Regions from separate parts of the Paenarthrobacter sp. NPDC058040 genome, predicted to be linked through region 1. Evidence: riboswitches for the same ligand, from Rfam matches in the RefSeq annotation. Region 1 holds a riboswitch; each other region holds the start of a gene.

Region 1 (4,854 bases):
GATTCCGGGCGTGGGACACGTCGCCCAACACATGCGGCCGAAAGAAGTCGCCAATGCCATCAGGAGCTTCGTCGCCGCTGCGTCGCGGGACAAATAGCCGCAGGCGCACGACGACGGACGGCAGCCTGGGTGCCCCTTGTTGGCTGGGGCGGCCCGCGGCTAGGCTGGCAGGGCAAGTCAAATAATAAGTTTGCTTAGGAAAGGGTGGACCATGACGAGCTACGATCCTGAAGACGATCCCCAAACCTTCGGCGCCCCCGAACCGGACAGCATCCACGACGACCCGGACATGCGCAAGGACGAAGAACACGATCCGGCAGCTTCCTCGAACCCGGACCCGGCAGACGGCAACATCACCGGGCTGGAACCGGGCGGCGGTGTGCCTCCGGGAGAGACCCCACCGGCTGAGGGCAGCATGAGCGGCGACCAGGGCCACGAGGAGTAACGGGGATTACGTAAGACGCAGGATCTCGCCGAGGTCGTAATCGGCGGGTTCCTCCAACTGCGAGTATGTGCAACTGTCCGGGGTACGGTCCTCGCGCCACCGACGGAACTGGGTAGTGTGCCTGAACCGGTCACCCTCCATGTAGTCGTACGCCACCTCAATCACGAGTTCGGGGCGCAAAGGGACAAAGGAGAAGTCCTTGCCTGCGCTCCACCGGCTCTGCCCGCCGGGCATCCTGGATCCACCGGCGGCCGCTTCCTGGTTGGCCCATTCGCCCCAAGGATGCTCGGCGAACTCCACTTGGTACGGCTCCAACTCCGCCACCAAGGCTTCACGCTTGGCCATGGGAAACGAGGCCACGACGCCCACGTGGTGGAGGCGGCCGGAGTCGTCGTACAGGCCCAGCAACATGGACCCCACAACCTTTGCCGTCTTGTGCCAACGGAATCCGGCCACCACACAATCCGCCGTCCGCTCATGCTTCGTCTTGAACATCACCCGTTTGTTCGGCTGGTAGGTGCCGTCGAGCGGTTTGGACAACACGCCGTCGAGGCCTGCTCCCTCAAGTTGCACGAACCATTCCTTGGCCCGCTCAAGGTCATTCACCGCCGGCGTCACGTAGACCGGCGGCTCGGCGTCGGCGAGCGCCTCCTCCAAAGCTGCGCGCCGCTCCGAGAAGGGTCGGCCAGTGAGGTCGTCATCGCCCAGGGCGAGGAGGTCGAACGCCACCAACGACGACGGCGTCTTTTCGGCGAGCATGCGCACCCGGGTGTCGGCGGGGTGGATGCGTTGCTGCAAGCCCTCGAAGTCCAGGCGATTGCCGGAGATGAGGATGATCTCGCCGTCGATGACGCACCTCTCCGGAAGGTTCTTCTTCAGCGCTTCCACGAGTTCGGGGAAGTAGCGCGTCATGGGCTTCTCGTTCCGGCTGCCCAGGACGATCTCGTCGCCGTCCTTGAAGACGATGGTCCGGAAGCCGTCCCACTTGGGCTCATAGTGCCCAACATCGGGGATGTTCGGGACGGATTTGGCGAGCATGGGCGAAACGGGAGGCGTCACGGGGAGATCCATAGCTCATGTCTACCGGCCAGTACATGGTCAAAGCTAGTGTTTGCCCAGCTCGAACTTCCGGTTCCAGCCCCGCAGGGTAGGCGATTGGGTCCCCGCGAAATGTTGGACGTTCCGTCCGTTACATTAATGTGACTTTACTTCCCTGCTCCTGTACGGTCGAAGGGCGACCCTGATCTCCGCTGGGCCGCTTCCGGGCTGACGCCGAGCTCTGCCGCATCCCGGAATCCGCCAGACTCGCGGCAGAGACGGGGGACCCAAAGTTCCCGGGCCTGGTTTCAGGCCCTTGGGGTGAAGCCGCCATGTGCGGCCGGACGGCCTCGTCCGAACCCGACAGCTAACCTCGCAGGCGTTGAGAGGCAATCACCCATGTCCCCAACCATGGATCAGCCGCGCCGTGCCCAAGAGGCCATCGAGCGCACCAAGCCAACCGGACGCCGTCGGGCCCAACCCAGCGGACAGTCCCCCACCAGCGTTGAAAGCACGACGGCGGTACCCGCCGCAGCTGCCAATCCCACCCCGCCTGCGCCCATGACGCGCGCGGAGCGACGCGCGGCCGAGCGCGGTCAGGCCGCCCAGGCGATCGTTGCGCCGGAAGCCGCGGCCGGTTCCGCCGGCCACGACGCTCCTGCCGAGGAACCCCGGACCGCCGCGATCCCTGTCATCGACGCTCCCCGCGCCGACTCCACCACACCCGGCCCGCCGACGTCGGCCATTCCCGTGGTCCCGGCTGCGGACGCGCCACGGGCCGCCGCCGAGCGGGAGTTTGGCGCGGAGTCGGAGCCCGTTACCGCCGCCATCCCTGCACCGAACCCTGAAACTGCTACCGCCGCCATTCCGACAGTAGCCGCGCCGGCAGTCGCCCTCGAAGAGTCGTCACCGGTCCAGCCGAAGACGCCGGCGCAGATCGCCGCGGCGGCTACTGCTGCGGCGGGCTTGGCAAGCCGTGCCAGCAACCGGACCCGGGCTTCCGAGCACACCGCAACGCGCAAAGCTTCGACGCTCCCCACCAACGGCAAGTCCGCCTTCGGCTCGTTCGGTGCTCCGTCGTTCAACCGCGAACCGCACGCCGTGCTGACCAAGGCCGCCTCGGTCAAGACCATGGGCCAGCGCATGGCGGTGGTTGCCGGAGCACTCGGCCTGGTCCTGACCGTCGGCACTGTCAGCCAGGCCGTGGACCTCCCGCTTTTCGGCCAGGACAGCCACTCGCAGGAGGCCAGCGGCTCGAACAACAACGAAAGTGGTCGGGCAACCACCAAGGCTTCCCCTGGTCCCACCCCCTCGTACACCACCGCGTCCTCGACGTCGGCCGCGAAAGCCGAGGCCGGAACGCCCGCCGAACCCCAGACTGAAGCGGAGGCACCTGCTGGCGCAACGGCGTCGTCCGCTGCTGTCCCGCAGGTTTCCTTGGCCGCCCCGCAGTGGGTACCGTCCGCCGCTCCCTCGGCTGTGGTCCCGGTTCCAGGAGTAACCACGCCGGTCCCGAGCCAGCCGGCACCGCCGTCGGACACTATTACGGCCCCGACGCCTACGCCGACCACCACCCCGACCGTCACGCCGACCCCGACGCCGACTCCCACGCAGACCCAGCCGTCGAAGCCGAAGCCCAGCGGCAACCCCAACGCTTCCTCCACGCCGCAGCCAAGCGGCTCGGCAGTGGACGGGTTGCTGGACGCGGCCAAGGACCTCCTCAAGTGAGCATCCGACTGCCCCGGACAACCACGCATGTCGGCTGGCACGGCCGCTATTGCAGCAGCAGCCGGACTGCCACCTTCCGTCGCCGGATGGGCCGCTGGAGCTGCCAGCGGCTTCGGCGCTCCTAGGCCGCCAACGCAAAGGAGGCTGGCACCCGATCGGGTGCCAGCCTCCTTTGTTTTACCCAGCGAAAGCTGTTGGGAAGCTCGAAGATCGCGTAGGCCACGAAGAACAGGCCGTCACCGAAGCCCGCAAGCGGACGCCTATCCCAGCAGCCAGGCAACCACCACGAGCGCCCCGACGCAGAGCACCGTGGTGCAGAGGATGACATCCCGGGCTACCACCGTTCCGCGGCCATAGGGCGAGGCGAAAAGGAACACGTTCTGCGCCGTGGGAAGGGCCGCCATGATCACGCTGGCCAAAAGGTGCTGGCCATCCAGTCCGAAGAGGAACCTACCCAGCGCCCAGACGATCACCGGCATCCCTGCAACCTTCAACAGCGTGGCCACCACGGTTTCCACACGGCCATCGCCCTTCTGCAAGGGAGCCTTTCCCGCCAAGGACATGCCAAACGCGAGCAGCACCATGGGCACGGCGGCACCGGCCAGCATGTCGATCGGTTTGTGCACGAGTTCCGGCGGCTGCCAGTCGGTCAGGGCCACCAGGACGCCCAGGGCGGAGGCGATGATCATTGGATTACCCAGCGGCTGCAGTATTACCCGTTTCCAGGAGATTTTGGCACCTCCAGCGAGGCCAAGGACCGTGACGTAGAACGGCGCCAGGACCAGGAGTTGCACCAGGAGCACCGGAGCCACGTGCTGGGCAGTTCCCACGGCATAGAGGGAAACGGGGATGCCAATGTTGTTGGCGTTGGCGTAGCTGCTCGCCATGGCGCCCACGGCGGTCTCGGCTACCGGCCGACGGAAAAACAGGAAACTCAACAGGCAATAGAGAAGCCCCACGGCCGCCGCCGAAAGCAGGGCCAGTGGGGCGTCGACGCCGAGGGCGGCCCGGATGTCGCTTCCGGCCACGACCGTGTACAGCAGGGCGGGATTCGTGATGTAGAACGCCGTCTTTGTCAGGGCGCCCTGGACGTCCGGGGACAGGATCTTGAAGCGGGCGGCAAGATACCCCACCGCGATCACCGTAGAGATGATGAGGATGCCGGAGACGACGCCGCCCACGTAGTGCCTTCCTTAAATGCTGGATTTCCGCACGGCCGCTTCCTGTTGCGGAGGAAGTATGCGGCCGTGCGGAAGGGGTGTTACCTGACCAACAGGACTTACCAAACCAAACAGGGCCGTTTCGGATCGAACTGCCAACCATCGATGTAGTACTGCATGCCGATGCTGTCGTACCCGGCGACGGGCACAACGTCCACCCGCGAAATGATGGGTTGGGTGCTCATGCGCCTACCTCTGCTTTCTCTGCGGCTGGAACAACCTCGCCGTCGATGCGGCGGTTGAGGTGCCAGGGGTTGGCGTCCTGCAGCGCCTCGGGAAGGAGTTCCTGGGACAGGTTCTGATAAGCCACCGGGCGGAGGAATCGGTTGATCGCGAGGGTGCCCACGGAGGTGGTGCGCGTGTCCGAGGTGGCGGGGAACGGGCCACCGTGGACCATGGCGTGTCCGACTTCAACCCCGGTGG
Region 2 (4,854 bases), on a different contig from region 1:
GGCCGGAAGCGTGCCACTGAGGTCATGCGCAAGCACCGCCTGGCAGAACGCCTCCTGGCCGACGTCATCGGCTTGGACTGGGCCTATGTCCACGACGAAGCCTGCCGCTGGGAGCACGTCATGAGCGAGCGGGTTGAGCGCCGGCTGTACGAGCTGCTGGAGCACCCCACAGAGTCGCCCTACGGCAACCCCATTCCGGGCCTCGAAGCGCTCGGCGGACTTGCCACCCAGGTCTCCCTGCGTGGCGATGTCAACCTCCTTCAGGCCATGGACTCCTACGCTTCGGACTCACGTGTCGTGGTGAGCAGGCTGGCGGAACCCATCCAGGTTGAACCCGAACTGCTGACCCAATTGGATGAGGGTGGGATCCGGCCGGGAGCGGCAGTTTCCTTGGAGCGGGTAGGGGAGTATATCTCGGTGCGCGTCCCCGGCATCGAGGGGGCACTCGAGCTCCCGCCCGAGGTCGCAGCCCACGTCTTCGTGGCGGTTGGCTGAACGTAGAACTTTTGAGGCACCCTTCCGAAAGGACGGGTGCCTCTGTTGTTTCCTCCATGTTGGAGTGTCACATCTCACTCCGGCTGCCGGGCGGAACGGTGTGACCTGCGGTTTCCGCCAAAAAGTGATAAGGGCATCGGCAGGAAAACGGCGTGACAGAAGATAACGAATTTATTACCGAAGGCTTTAATCGCCTATAGTTGTCTACTAGCGCCGATACCAAAGCGTTACCTGATCTGGAGCCGAGCTCTGCCAGCAGATCAGGGGTGTTATCCACTACTGGCAGAGGCGGGGGAACCACAATCGGCTGCCTGAAGAAGCAGCCTTGGGGTGAAGTCCGCAGCAGCAGTGCCTACTTACGCAATTCCCTCCCGGGATACCTGTGTGCCGTATGCGCTGTGTGCGGGCCGGGTCTTTGCACTCTCTGATCCGAATCCGACAGCTAACTTCGCAGGCTTTCAAGAGAGGAACAGAGTTTGACATCGCAGAACGTCAGGGGCCGCCGACGCGCGTCCGGCCCCGCTGCTGAGCTGCGGCCAGCCCGCGCAGTAACGGAGATCCGGCCTCGCGACACCCAGCGTCAGGTGCGCCGCCGTAAGAGCCCGTTGCGCCAGGTTGCCGATTTCGCCGCAGCCAGTGGCGTAGGGCAGAAAGCCGGAGTGGCCTTGGCCGCTACGGGCCTTGCCCTCACTGTCGGTCTGCCGGCCACGAGCCCCGTGATGGCCACCTCCGAGTCGGGCCAAACAGAAGCCGCGCTTGCGGTAGCCGGTGGCAGCCAGCCTGAAGTTTCCGCGGCGGCCTCGGCAAAAATCGACTTCAGCCGCGCGGCGGTGGCCACCAAGGCCGATCCCGACGGCAAGCTTAAGCAACTGCTCAGCGCCCAGTCTGTTGGCAGCATCCAGGCCAGCTCGTCCAAGGGCACCCTTGGCAGCCCGCTGGATACGTTGACCACGGCCTCGCCGTTCGGCTACCGGGTCAGCCCCTTGACAGGCGGTACCGGGGACTTCCACCGCGGCCAGGACTTCGTGGCCCAGTGCGGTACGCAGGTCCACGCGGCTGCGGCCGGGAAGGTCACGTTCGCCGGCTGGCACGAGTACGGCGGCGGTAACCGCGTAGTAGTGGATCACGGCAACGGCCTCGAGACCACGTACAACCACCTGTCGTCCTTCAATGTCAAAGTAGGGCAGACCGTCAGCCGCGGCGATGTTGTGGCCCTGAGTGGCACTACAGGGGCTTCCACGGGCTGCCACCTGCACTTCGAGGTCCAGGTCAACGGCGAAGTCGTGGACCCCATGGGCTGGCTCTAAGCAAAGTCGATGGTCGTCTATCGCATTCTCGACACACCCCGTGACCTGAATGTGACATTCACGTTCAACTGTTGTACCGTCTAAAGCGCATCGGCTTTTTAGGGGGCCGATGCACTTGAGTGGATTGCCTAGCTCTGCCACCACTCAGGATCCGTTCGCAAAATTCGTCTGGCAGGGGCGGGGGAACCACTTTTGGTCTTCGAAAGAAGGCCTTGGGGTTAAGTCACAAAGCTTCCCGAAGCTCGTGGCCGGATGACTCCCATCCGAATCCGACAGCTCACCTCGCAGGCATTGGGAGAGGCTACCTACGTGTCATCACGCACTACCCCTGCGCGCCACCGCGCCGCGACGGTTCACCCGTTGAACACTCTTTCGAAGGCTGTTTCAACCAACGCCGGAACCGTTGGCCGCCAGGCCGCAGTTCTCGCCGCAGCCTCCGGCCTCGTCCTCAGCGTCGGCCTTCCGGCCCAGGCAGCTGACACGGACGTTTCCAAGGCCGAGACGAGCACGCAGCAGCTCCTCACCACCGAGGTTGTCACTGCAGAGCCCACCGCCACCGTTTCCTTCGAGAGCCCCGTCGTGGCCACCAAGGAAGCCCCGAAGATCCAGCGCGCTTCGCAGGCAACCCAGCGCTCCCAGAGCACCGGTGACCAGGCCGCAGGCGCCATCACCGCACAGTCCTCCGAAGCCAAGGATTCGGCCTCCAGCGCCGCAGCATCCGGCCTCGCCGCCATCGCCTACACGGGCATCGGCCACCCCTACGTTTGGGGCGGCACCACCCCCAACGGCTGGGACTGCTCCGGCTTCACCCAGTGGGTCTACGCCCAGGCCGGCATCAGCATCCCCCGCGTCAACGCCTGGACGGCCATGAAGCCCACCAGTACCCCGCAGCCGGGCGACCTGGTCATGCAGAATGGCGGCGCGCACGTTGGTATCTACGTCGGCAACGGCATGATGATCAGCGCACTCAACCCGAGCCAGGGAACCTTGCTCCACTCGGTGGCTTCCACTGGCACGTCTTCATTCTTCACCCTCCGCTAAAACCCGTTCGGGGTACGCCAGCATGCCCCCCAAGTGCTGGCTTGCCCACAAACCGCGTGTGTCCCCAACCGCTCGCGGAAACGAAAAGAGATTAAAAATGACCAGTGCACACAAGGTTGCACGGCACCGAGCTGAGGCACCCAAGACCAGCTCGCTCGCCGTGATCGCGAAGGCTGTCAGCGACAACGCCGGTGGCGTCGGTCGCCAGGCAGCGGTCATCGCTGCTGCTTCCGGACTGGTCTTGACCAGTGGCGTTGCCGCGAACGCTGCGGATACCAACGTCCAGCGTGAGTCCACGGCTACCACGGCCCTTGACGTCCAAGCCGTGGCGCAGTCCACCATCGCCGCTGATTCCACCGTGGCCATCTCTTACGAGAGCCCGGTTGTCACCACGGTGGAGGCTCCGGCTCCCGTTGTGGAGAAGGCGGCCCCGAAGGCGGAAGCCTCAACAGCATCCGGATCGAACGCCTCCGGTGCCAACGCCACGCTGGCAGTCAACAACACAGCTGCCGCCGCAAAGGCTCCCGCAGCTTCCAGTGGCCTCGGTGCCGCCATCGCCGCTGCGGCTTACGCCCAGCTTGGCGTGACCCAGGACTGCACCATGCTGGTCACCAACTCGTTGGCCGCCGTGGGCATCCACTTCCACGACTGGCCTGCCGGCTACCTCTCCCTGGGCCGCACCGTCAGCGCCGCCGAAGCCCAGCCCGGCGACCTCGCCTACTACGCCAACGGTGGCTACGGTGGAATGGCGCACATCGCCGTCTACGTGGGTAACGGAATGGCGGTGCACGGTGGATGGAACGGATCCACCACCGCACTCTTCAGCGTCAACGTGGGCTCCGGTCCGGTCTTCATCCGCGTGAACGGCTGACACAGCTTCAACAGGAACGCCCCGCAGGAATCCCTGCGGGGCGTTCCGCATTTAAGGCCCCAGAGGTGTCCCGCACGTGAACATTCGCCGACACTGCCTTGGAACCGGCCCGAAAATTCGTTGATACGGCATATAAGTGCTTACCCTTATGGTGTCGATCCACAGCCCGTACATGCAGAGGGCAGCCGGCCCTCGTGCCCCTGACGGGTGCGGCCGTGAAGAGGTACGTGCATGCGCACACTCGTTCTGAATGCTGGATATGAACCGCTGGCGGTAATAACATTCCGCCGGGCGCTGGTCCTTGTGCTGACTGGGAAAGCAAGCGTAGTGGCCGAAGGCGACGAGCCTGTCGTCGGGCCACAGGAGATTCTCGGACGCCCCTCCGTGATCCTCCTCAACCGCTACATCCGCCCCAGGTACAACAGGATCACTGCCGTGAGCCGCCGCGGTGTACTCCGCCGTGACGGCCATCGCTGCGCCTACTGCGGTAAAACAGCGCACACCATAGACCACGTCCACCCCAAATCCAGGGGCGGCGCGGATTCCTGGGAAAACCTGGTTGCGGCGTGTTTGAAATGCAACAACGCCAAGAGCGACCATACCCCCGCCGAGATGGGCTGGAAACTTCGGTTCACCCCCGGCGTTCCCAAGGGGACCATGTGGCAGATCAAAGAACTCGAGAAACCTGCGCCGGACTGGGACCCGTTCCTTTTGCCGGAATCCGCTGCCTGATCGATTTCTGTTGCCCTCCACCCGTACAGGTAATCTGGGCGGATGGAGTTCAACGCCGTGATCCTGGCGGGTGGCAGGGCCACCCGCCTCGGTGGCGTGCCCAAGCCCGCGTTAAGGTACGACGGCGCCAGCCTCCTTTCGCATGCGCTGGACGCCGCCCGGGGTGCTTCGGAGATCGTGGTGGTGGGCCCAGGTCAGGAGGGTCTTCCCGACGGAGTCCTGTCCGCCCGTGAAGAACCCGCGTATGCAGGACCCGCTGCGGCCATTGCTGCCGGGTTGGCCGTCCTTGCCGGCGCGGGCCCGGCGCCGTGGACGTTGGTGGTTGCCTGCGACATGCCGCATGCTTCCGCGGGCGTGGAAACCCTGCAGAGGGAATTGGCGGGACACCAAGGCACCGAAGGAGCCATG
Region 3 (4,854 bases), on a different contig from region 1:
CCACTTTGCCGATCTAAAGGCCAAGAAGTAATCAAAAAAGGTTGTAGTAGGGCTCAAATCAAGTCAATGAGGGTGGTGAAGGCCCGCCGACCGGACTCCCACCTCGCTAGTGTTGATTTCACAGGGTCCTCACAGGACCAGCTAAGCGCCGGCAAACCAGCAGATTGGAGAGTTGTCCCATGGCATCCCCGCACTCCATGCAAAACAACCTTCCCCAGCTCTCCCACCCGGATGGCTCCCCTATCCGTGCCCTGGTGGTCGATGACGAGCCAAGCCTGGCCGAGCTCATGAGCATGGGCCTGCGGATGGCCGGCTGGTCCGTCAGCGTTGCCGCCGATGGCCCCGAGGCCGTGAAGCTCGCCAAGGACTTCCGGCCCGACGTCCTGGTGCTGGACGTGATGCTTCCCGGCTTCGATGGTGTTGAGGTCCTCAACCGGATCCGTGCCTTCGCTCCGGAGGTCCCCGCCCTCTTCCTCACGGCCAAGGACGCAGTTCAGGACCGCATTGTGGGGCTGGCGGCAGGCGGTGACGACTACGTGACCAAGCCGTTCAGCATGGAGGAAGTCCTGCTCCGCCTTCATCGACTGGTGCAGCGCTCGGGCGTTGCCGCCATGGACACCGCCGAACTGGTGGTTGGCGACCTGACCTTGAACGTGGACACCCGCGAAGTAACCCGGGCCGGTGAGGACATCGCCCTGACGGCAACCCAGTTCGAGCTCCTTCGCTACCTCATGGAGAACCCCAAGCGCGTGGTCAGCAAGGCCCAGATCCTGGACCGCGTGTGGGATTACGACTTCGGCGGGCAAGCGAACATCGTGGAACTCTACATCTCCTACCTGCGCAAGAAGATCGAGGCCAACCACCCGCCCATGATCCACACTGTGCGTGGCGCCGGCTACGTCATCAAGCCCGCGGACTAAGCCTTGACCACACTCTCAGGGGTCGCCAGGAACACGCAGCGCAGCTGGTTGGACCCATCCACCTGGCACTTGCGGACGCGGTTGGTCCTCGTTGCCATGGCGCTGCTCGTCGCTATCTGCGGGGCGGTGGGCGTAGTCAGTTATGCCTCCATGGACATGGTGTTCAACCGGCAATTGGACAGGCAGTTGGAGCAGGCCTCCAGCCGGGCCAACACCTTTGGCCGACCGCCTTCGAGTTTCCCCACTGGGAGGCCGGACCCGCTCGAAGCCAGGGGCCAGGCCGCCGGCACCTTGAATGCGCGCATCAGCGGCTCCTCTGTCAGCAGCGCCGGACTCATCGACGCCGCCGGAAACCGCGCCACGCTTTCCGCCGAAGACAACCAGGTCCTGCTGGATCTTCCTTTGGACAACCGGCCCGTGGACCGGTCGCTCTCCATCGGCGATTACCGCTTGGTGGCTGTGAAGACCGCCTACGGCGATGTCATCGTCACTGGCTTGCCCCTGGCCGACAAGCAAGCCACCGAAGCTTCCCTTGTGTGGACCATGGTGTTCGTCTCGCTGGGCGGCTTGGTGCTGATCGGGCTGGCCGGAACCGTCATCATCCGCCGGACCATGCGCCCGCTTGAACAATTGTCGGAGGTCGCAACCAAGGTCTCCCGCTTGCCCCTCGACGCCGGCGAGGTCGCGCTCGCGGTGCGCGTACCGCCGTCGGCCTCCCATCCGGGAACCGAAGTGGGCAGCGTGGGCTACGCCCTCAACCAGATGCTCAACAATGTGGCCAGCGCGCTCGAGGCCCGGCAGGAAAGCGAAACCAAGGTCCGGCAATTCGTTGCTGACGCCTCGCATGAACTGCGCACTCCCCTCACCGCCATCCGGGGTTACACTGAGATGCTGCGGATGACCGAGAACTTCACCGAAGACGGCCGCAAGTCCCTGGCCCGGGTCCAGAGCCAGTCGGAACGGATGAGCACCCTGGTGGAGGACCTGCTGCTCCTGGCGCGGTTGGACGAAGGCCAGCCCCTAAAGGTCACGGAGGTGGACCTGACGCAGTTGGTCATTGAAACCGTTACCGACGAGAAAGTCATGGCGCCGGACCATGTGTGGCAACTCAAACTCCCGGATGAGCCGATCACGGTGCGCGGAGACGCCACGCAACTTCACCAGGTGCTGGCCAACCTGCTCTCCAACGCGCGGAAGCATACCGATCCCGGCACCACCGTTGTCACCGGCGTGATGCTGAGCGCGGACGGGAGCGCAGTGGTCACCGTTACGGACAATGGACCCGGCATTCCCGCGGATTTCCAGGGCCGGATCTTCTCCCGTTTTGCCCGCGCTGACGCGGCGCGGTCGGGTTCGGAAGGGACTTCCGGCCTGGGCCTGTCGATCGTGGAATCGATCGTTGGCGCACACGGTGGGAGCGTCGAAGTGACGTCCAAACCGGGACGCACAGAATTCGCCTTGCGACTCCCTTCCGTGACCAACGAACGCGTATAACGAAACCGGCAAGGCGACGCACCGGCGTCGTGATCTCTGTTACCTAAATGTGACTTAAGCAAGATCCTCCTGTACCGTCGAAAGGGTGGGTCGCCCCAAGAGGCCCACACCCGGGATGCGCCGAGCTCTGCCACTTCCCGGAGTTCCGTTCTCATCGAGGCAGAGACGGGGGACCCAGAGTCTCCGGGCCAGGCATTGCCGGCCCTTGGGGTGAAGCCGCAGCTACACGCGCGGCCGGATGACCTCATCCGAACCCGACAGCTAACTCCGCAGGCGCTGAGAGGTAATCACACATGTCTGAATTCAAGGATCAGGCGCGCCCTTCCGCGCGTCACCGCGACGATCACGATGCTCCGCTGACCAAGTCGCAGGCCGTTCTGAAGAACGCCGCACGCCAGGGCAAGGCCGGCCACCGCATGTCGGTCGTAGCCGGTGTAGTCGCCGCCGCACTCGGTGTCGCATCGCTGGGCCAAGCCGCCAACGCCGCGTTCAACCTCCCGGAACTGAGCCAGACCGCACAGACCCAGGCAGCAGCACAGGTTGACCCGCAGACCCGGGAAAACGCAGTTGCCGAGGCCGCAGCGCAGGCCGACGCCGCCAAGAAGGCCGCTGCCGACAAGGCTGCCGCTGCCCAAGCCGCAGCTGAGAAGGCTGCCGCTGACAAGGCAGCTGCGGACAAGGCTGCAGCCGAGAAGGCCGCCGCCGACCAGGCAGCCGCAGCACAGGCTGCCGCAGAGAAGGCCGCTGCCGACGCCGCCGCCAAGGCTGCAGCCGACAAGGCAGCCGCAGCAGCAGCTGCCGCCGCCGCTGCCCCCAAGGCCGTTGACGATCCTGCCGCCGCAAAGGCCTACGCAGCCAGCATCCTGGCCAGCTACGGTTGGGGCCCGGGCGAGATGACCGCCCTGAACACCCTGTGGGAAAAGGAATCCAACTGGCGCACGACTGCCACGAACGCCTCCAGCGGTGCGTACGGCATTGTCCAGTCGCTGCCAGCTTCCAAGATGGCATCCGCCGGCGCTGACTGGCAGACCAACTACCAGACCCAGATCAAATGGGGCCTGAACTACATCAAGGAACGCTACGGCTCCCCCTCGGCAGCCCTCGCCTTCCACTTGGCCAACAACTGGTACTAAGCCAAGAGACTTTCCCGATAGCCGCTCCCGTTCCGGCCGTCCGCATCACCCCCAACTGATGCGGCCGGCGGGAACCCGGGGGCGGTTTTCGCGTTCCCCCAGTTACACAGTCGCGTCACAGCTTCTGCCTAAAGCCCTCACAATCGGCGGCTCCACTCTGGATGCATGACGCTCATAGATCCCGCCACCAGCGCGTTGCCGAACCCCGCCCATGCGGGGCCTTCCGCCGCTCCTGCCTTGCCCCACCGGCAGTCCCGGCGTTCTCCTGTGGACACCCATTCCACAGTTCCCGTCCTGGACGTCACAGTTCCCGTCCACAACGAAGAAACTGACCTCGAGGAATGCCTGCGCCGCCTGCACGGGCACCTCGTGGATACTTTTCCGCACACGTTCCGCATCACGGTGGCGGACAATGCCAGCACGGACAACACCCTGAAGATCGCCGAGCGACTGGCCCGCGAACTCCCCGAGATTGCCGTCATGCGATTCGAGGAAAAGGGCCGGGGCAACGCCCTTCGGCAAGTCTGGCTCGCGTCGCCTTCTCCCGTGCTGGCCTACATGGACGTGGATCTCTCCACGGACCTCGCTGCCCTGGCACCATTGCTGGCGCCGCTGATCTCCGGCCACTCGGACCTCGCCATCGGCACACGGCTCTCCCGCAACTCCCGGGTGGTCCGCGGCCCAAAGCGCGAATTCGTCTCCCGCAGCTACAACGTCCTCCTGCACACGCTCATGGGCGCACGGTTCTCAGACGCCCAGTGCGGATTCAAGGCCATCCGCGCGGACGTTGCCCACCAGATCCTCCCCCACACCCTGGACAACGCATGGTTCTTCGACACGGAACTGCTGGTCCTTGCCGAGCGCTGCGGCCTCCGCGTCCATGAAGTCCCCGTGGACTGGACCGACGATCCCAACTCGAGCGTCGACGTCGTACGAACCGCTTTGGCGGACCTCCGCGGAATGGCGCGCCTGACGCGCGACCTGGTCACCGGGCGCATCCCTATTCCCGAACTTCGTGCCGCCCTGGCCCGCGGACCACTCCCGGCCTCCTCCCGGACTTCCGAGTCGACGCCGCGCACCAGCCTGTTCGGGCAACTGGTCCGCTTCGGATTCATCGGTGCGGTGTCCACGGTGGCGTACCTTGTGATCTTCTTGTTCTGCAGGGGCTTCATGGACCCGCAGCTCGCCAACTTCCTGGCCCTCATCATCACCGCCGTCGCCAACACTGCGGCTAACCGCCGCTTCACATTCGGCATCCACGGCGGCAGCCACGCGCGGCACCATTTCGAAGGGCTGATTGTGTTCGG
Region 4 (4,854 bases), on a different contig from region 1:
TCCACGGGCGAGCCGTCGGTCAGTTCGGTTTCAACTGTCAGTTTGGGGAAGTGGCTGCGGAGCCAGGCGACTCCGGCGTCCAGTTGCACCTTGATGTCCGCGAACAGGGCATCCCGGTCCAGGGGCGCGGGCACCCAAGCCAGGGAACCGCTGTATTGCGGAACAGCGCAAATGACCCTCAGCTTGGCCCCCATCCGCTCAGCTTGTTCGGCCGCTTCCAAGACGGCGATGCGGGCTTGCTCGGAACCGTCGACCCCCACCACCACGACGTTCTCCACCGTGCGCGGACCAGCCTTGGCATGTTCAGCCTTGATATGCCTGTCCTCGGTGTTTTCGCCCAAGCGGTCGGCGCAATACAGCGGCACTGTGACCGTAGGGCATTTTGCGTGGGCCGGGAGCGCACTGCTCACCGAGCCCAGGAGACGCCCGACGAATCCCCCTCGCCCCCGGCTTCCGAAGACCAGCAAAGCAGCCTCGGCTGACAAGTCCAGGAGCACTCCGGCAGCATCTCCGTTTTCCACGGAGGCATCAACATCCAGGTCATAGGAAGAGACCTTCTCCATGGCCTGCTTGGCGATTGCCTCAGCACCCTCGCGGATCACGGAATCGTCCACGGTTGCGTATCCACCGTCCAGTCCGGAGGCCGCAAAGATCGGCACCGAATAGGCCGTGACGATGTGGAGCGGGAGTTGACGGCGTTCAGCTTCGCGGGCCGCCCAGACGAGGGCGCACTGACCATGTTCCGAGCCGTCTACTCCTACGACGATTCCACCGGGCGCAACGGCTTCTCCGTCGCCGTTCCGGGGTTCTTCAACGTGATTGCCGTGCTGGTCCATGGGGCCCGCCTCTCCACCTGCTGCTTTTGTTCCGGTCATTCTGCCAGAGGTTTCACCCCTCGGGGTGACGCGCCCGGCCTGGTGCGAATATCCGGGGAAGGAGAAGTCCAGGGCATCGCCTTCCAATGCCCACTATTCTCGGTTGCCAAGGCCGAATCAAGACGGCTTTTCGCTACCTGCATAACGGTCCGGGCTCGGTTTCGGGTGTCCTTTTTGGACGCCGGATGAACAAGTAAAAACACGCTGTCACGGAGGCTATCCATGGCCCCAAAAGTTCTGTAGTGTTCGAGTCACCGAATGGCCGGCAAGCGTGTTCCAGGACACACCCGGCCATTTATTTGCGGCCGCTTGGGGAGCTTGGACGCGAACAACGCGCTGCCTTCGGGCACACACGTCAAGGAGGAACCAAGCAGTGTCATTCACGCCTGATTCCGGCACAGAGCGCACCACTACCGTGGTGATTGGAGCCGGGCTTTCCGGTTTGGCCGTGGCCAGCGAACTCAGCCGCTACGGCGTTCGCTCCATTGTGGTGGACGGGTTTGGGTCCCTGTCCACGTCGGGACCCTCCGTCCACACGGGAATGCTGCAGCGCTGTGATGCGGCAGACCCGGCGGCCATGGTGGAACGAAACCAGATCCTCCGGCACCTGCGGAACTACGCAGCCAGCCACCAACTCGATGTGCGGAGTTCCACCAAGGCCGTGCGGCTGGACTTCCTGGGAGCCAACGTTCCCGGACAACTTGAGCCCGCACCCCGCCAATGGGCCGTGCACACCGCCAACGGGATACTCCTCGCGGACCACATTGTGGTGACGCGCTGCGCCCAGAGCCAGTTGCGGCGGATGCTGGCTGAGCTGGGAATCGCGATCGGCCAAAACCTCGTTGCCGCCATGCGTGCGGTGGGAATGCACCTGGTGGGCGTCGGTGAAATGATCACCCCCACCCCCAAGGAAGTGCTTCGGCAGGCCAAGGCGGTTGGGCAGGCAATCTCTTTGAAGGTTGCCCTGCCCGCCGGACCCGGTATCACGGCAGGGCCTGGCATCGCGATCGCCTGACGTTCTTAAAAGCCAAAGGCCGGCACCCGGAGAACAAGTCTCCGAATGCCGGCCTCTGGTATTTAAGCGTGAAGCTTAGGCGCCAGCGCGTACATACGTGATGGGGCCCGTTGCGGTCAGCCAGCTGATCGGGTGGATACCCGTCTGGTTGCCGTTGATGCCGCCGCTGATGGCCTGGCCGTTGCCGATGTAGATGGCAACGTGGCCGGACTGGACGATCATGTCGCCCGGCTGCGGGTCGCTGACTACCTTGCCGTAGTTCAGGAACTGCATCGGAGCAAGGTCACCCACGGGGATGCCTGCGGAGCCGAGGGCGCGTTCCACCATGGCGGTGCAGTCCTGCATGATGCCGATCTGGGCGTAGGCGGAAGCAACCATGGCTGCGTTGACGCTGCCGGCCGGTGCTGCTGCTGCAGGTGCGGCAGCGACGGAGGCGGTAGCCGTGGCGGTCGCCTTGGCGGGAGCGGCAGCAACGTTGGCTGCCGCCTTCTTGGCCGGAGCCTCAACTACGGGAGCCGGCTTTTCGATGACCGGAGCGGCCACGGAGGAAACCGCGGGGCGCTCGAAGTTGATGGTGGCCGTTGAAGCTGCGGTGACAACCTTGTTGGGGGTTTCCGCAACGGTTGCGGGGCTGGAGTCGCGCTGGACCGGAGCCTGTGCGGGCGTCTCGGCAGCGTGGGCGGCGATGGAGCCGGTCAGGACCAGCCCGGAAGCTGCAGCGATGACGGCTGCCTGGCGGCCAGCGCCGGAAGCGTTGCTGGCAACGGCCTTGGAGATGGAGATGAACGGATTGGGACGCGCGATGTCCGCCTTACGACGGCCGCGAAGAATGCGTGAAGACATGAAAGAGCCTCTCCCGATGCCTGCGAGGTTAGCTGTCGGATTCGGATGGGAGTCACCCGGCCACTATCCCCCGCTGTCCAGCGGAAGCTTCGTGACTTCACCCCAAGGCGCACTCAATGGCGGCCTAAAATGGGTTCCCCGTCTCTGCCGTAGGTTTGTCTGCGAACGGATTCCGGACTGCGGCAGAGCTAGGCAATCAGGCCGGAAGTGCCTCGAAGATGGATCAGGCACAGGTACTACCGTACGCGATGATCACCGCAAAGTCACATTTGAGTAACGAGCAGGGCGCGTTGCGCGTGTCGCGGTAACCGATTCGAGATTTTCGCAGCTATGTAGAAAACCGCGTCATTCCGCGGGAGTATCGCCCTCGGCATCGTTGGAGGCAGCCAGCTTCCGGCGGGCAGTAACGGCCAGGAAGATCACGAGTCCCACGGCCACCACGGCGAGTCCCACAATGCTCCAGGGGAAGGGCTGCGAAGCCGCCGGAGCCGGCTCGCTGGAGCCGCTCCCCGGAGCTGCTGTTCCGGCGCTCGGAACCGTGGCTCCCGAAGCCGACGTGGAAGGTGAGGCACCCGCCGAACCGCTTGTCGTCGTCGTGCTTCCAGCGGCGGCAGTGAACTTGAAAGTGCCCTCAATGGGGTGCGAATCGGAGCTGACAACGCGCCACGTGACGGTGTACTCACCGGCCGGCGCGCCCTCGCGCAACTTCTGGACCGCTTGGTTGTCGATGATTTCGACCGCGCCGTCCGCCCAGTTTTCGCCGCCCGCGGTCACCGTCACACCGGAGCCGATGGCCAGCGGGCGGTTGTTGAACGTGATGGAGACCGACGCCGGAACTGCCGCCACGGTGGCACCGTTCGCCGGAGTGGTGGACTCGGCGACGTCGTGCGCGGACGCGGGGGCGGCACCAAACAGCACCGCGGAGGCGAAGGCAAGAGCAGCTACGACGGCGGCCAGAAGCGGGCGGACGGTACGCATGGGGCGGTTTCTCCTAATGTTGGCTTCCTTACAGACTAGGCGAATCGTCCGGGCGTCCCGTATCCGCAGGCATAGGATTTGAGAGCACACTCACCCGATCCCCGGAGACCTTCATGCTTAAACAAGGTTCTGCCCTCGACCGTTACTTCAAGATTTCCGAACGGGGCTCCACGTACTCGCGGGAAATCCGTGGCGGGTTCGCGACCTTCTTTGCCATGAGCTACATCGTGGTCCTGAACCCCCTGATCCTCTCCGGAGCCGATTCCAGCGGGGCATCCCTGGGCTTCACCGCGGTCGCCGCCACCACGGCGTTCGTTGCGGGCATCCTGACCATCCTCATGGGCGCCTGGGCCAAGCATCCGTTCGCGGTGGCGACAGGCCTGGGTGTCAACGCCTTCGTGGCCGTCACCGTTGCCTCGCACCCGGGGCTGACCTGGCCGGACATGATGGGCTTGGTTGTCCTCTCCGGCCTGACCATGCTGATCCTGGTCCTCACCGGCTTCCGTACCGCGGTGTTCAAGGCCGTTCCGGAAGCCCTCAAAACGGCGATCGTGGTGGGCATTGGCCTCTTCATTGCGTTGATCGGCCTGGTCAACGCCGGATTCGTCCGCCGCATCCCCGACGCCGCCGGAACCACGGTTCCCCTGGGCCTCGGCGTGGATGGCAAGCTCATGGGCTGGCCCACTTTGGTGTTTGCCGTGGGCCTCATCCTGACGATCGCCCTGGTGGTCCGCAAGGTCCGTGGCGCGATCCTGATCGGCATTGTGGTGTCCACGGCGCTGGCCGCCATCCTTGAATTCACCCTGCACATCGGGCCCAGCTTCGATGGCAAGAACGTCAACCCGCGCGGCTGGTCGCTGGTAGCCCCCACGTTGTCCGAGTGGGGCGCCCCGGACCTGTCCCTCATCGGCAAGGCCAACCCGTTCGGCGCATTTGAGCACCTGGGCTTCATCGCCGCGGCACTGCTGGCGTTCGTGATCCTCCTCAGCATCTTCTTCGACGCCATGGGCACCATGGTGGGTCTGGCCAACGAGGCCGGAACCGTGGACGAGCACGGCAACATCCCCAACGTGGACCGCGTGCTCCAGGTGGACGCCCTCGGGGCGATCGTTGGTGGTGGGGCCTCCGTCTCGTCCAACCAGA

The links. Region 1 has a riboswitch for cyclic di-AMP ahead of ACFVSJ_RS07135 (hypothetical protein). Riboswitches for the same ligand answer to the same signal wherever they lie in the genome.
Region 2: linked by a shared signal. The riboswitch ahead of ACFVSJ_RS16475 (C40 family peptidase) and the one ahead of ACFVSJ_RS07135 (hypothetical protein) in region 1 are both predicted to bind cyclic di-AMP.
Region 3: linked by a shared signal. The riboswitch ahead of ACFVSJ_RS02940 (hypothetical protein) and the one ahead of ACFVSJ_RS07135 (hypothetical protein) in region 1 are both predicted to bind cyclic di-AMP.
Region 4: linked by a shared signal. The riboswitch ahead of ACFVSJ_RS11610 (NlpC/P60 family protein) and the one ahead of ACFVSJ_RS07135 (hypothetical protein) in region 1 are both predicted to bind cyclic di-AMP.

What each region holds. Positions count from the first base shown of each region.
Region 1 covers NZ_JBHVRN010000004.1:183,601-188,454, reverse strand. The annotation lists gene ACFVSJ_RS07150 (alpha/beta fold hydrolase) at 1-97, shown strand, start outside; gene ACFVSJ_RS07145 (DUF6480 family protein) at 212-445, shown strand; gene ACFVSJ_RS07140 (ATP-dependent DNA ligase) at 452-1,516, opposite strand; cyclic di-AMP (ydaO/yuaA leader) riboswitch at 1,733-1,879, shown strand; gene ACFVSJ_RS07135 (hypothetical protein) at 1,883-3,211, shown strand; gene ACFVSJ_RS07130 (AEC family transporter) at 3,472-4,392, opposite strand; gene ACFVSJ_RS07125 (hypothetical protein) at 4,491-4,616, opposite strand; gene ACFVSJ_RS07120 (aldehyde dehydrogenase (NADP(+))) at 4,613-4,854, opposite strand, start outside.
Region 2 covers NZ_JBHVRN010000011.1:103,118-107,971, reverse strand. The annotation lists gene ACFVSJ_RS16485 (metal-dependent transcriptional regulator) at 1-495, shown strand, start outside; cyclic di-AMP (ydaO/yuaA leader) riboswitch at 726-967, shown strand; gene ACFVSJ_RS16480 (M23 family metallopeptidase) at 972-1,802, shown strand; cyclic di-AMP (ydaO/yuaA leader) riboswitch at 1,949-2,107, shown strand; gene ACFVSJ_RS16475 (C40 family peptidase) at 2,112-2,843, shown strand; gene ACFVSJ_RS16470 (NlpC/P60 family protein) at 2,941-3,714, shown strand; gene ACFVSJ_RS16465 (HNH endonuclease) at 3,946-4,446, shown strand; gene ACFVSJ_RS16460 (NTP transferase domain-containing protein) at 4,489-4,854, shown strand, end outside.
Region 3 covers NZ_JBHVRN010000002.1:20,507-25,360, forward strand. The annotation lists gene ACFVSJ_RS02930 (response regulator transcription factor) at 180-920, shown strand; gene ACFVSJ_RS02935 (sensor histidine kinase) at 924-2,414, shown strand; cyclic di-AMP (ydaO/yuaA leader) riboswitch at 2,523-2,704, shown strand; gene ACFVSJ_RS02940 (hypothetical protein) at 2,708-3,547, shown strand; gene ACFVSJ_RS02945 (glycosyltransferase) at 3,713-4,854, shown strand, end outside.
Region 4 covers NZ_JBHVRN010000007.1:183,342-188,195, reverse strand. The annotation lists gene ACFVSJ_RS11620 (universal stress protein) at 1-836, opposite strand, end outside; gene ACFVSJ_RS11615 (FAD-dependent monooxygenase) at 1,249-1,890, shown strand; gene ACFVSJ_RS11610 (NlpC/P60 family protein) at 1,966-2,733, opposite strand; cyclic di-AMP (ydaO/yuaA leader) riboswitch at 2,737-2,928, opposite strand; gene ACFVSJ_RS11605 (copper resistance protein CopC) at 3,079-3,711, opposite strand; gene ACFVSJ_RS11600 (NCS2 family permease) at 3,825-4,854, shown strand, end outside.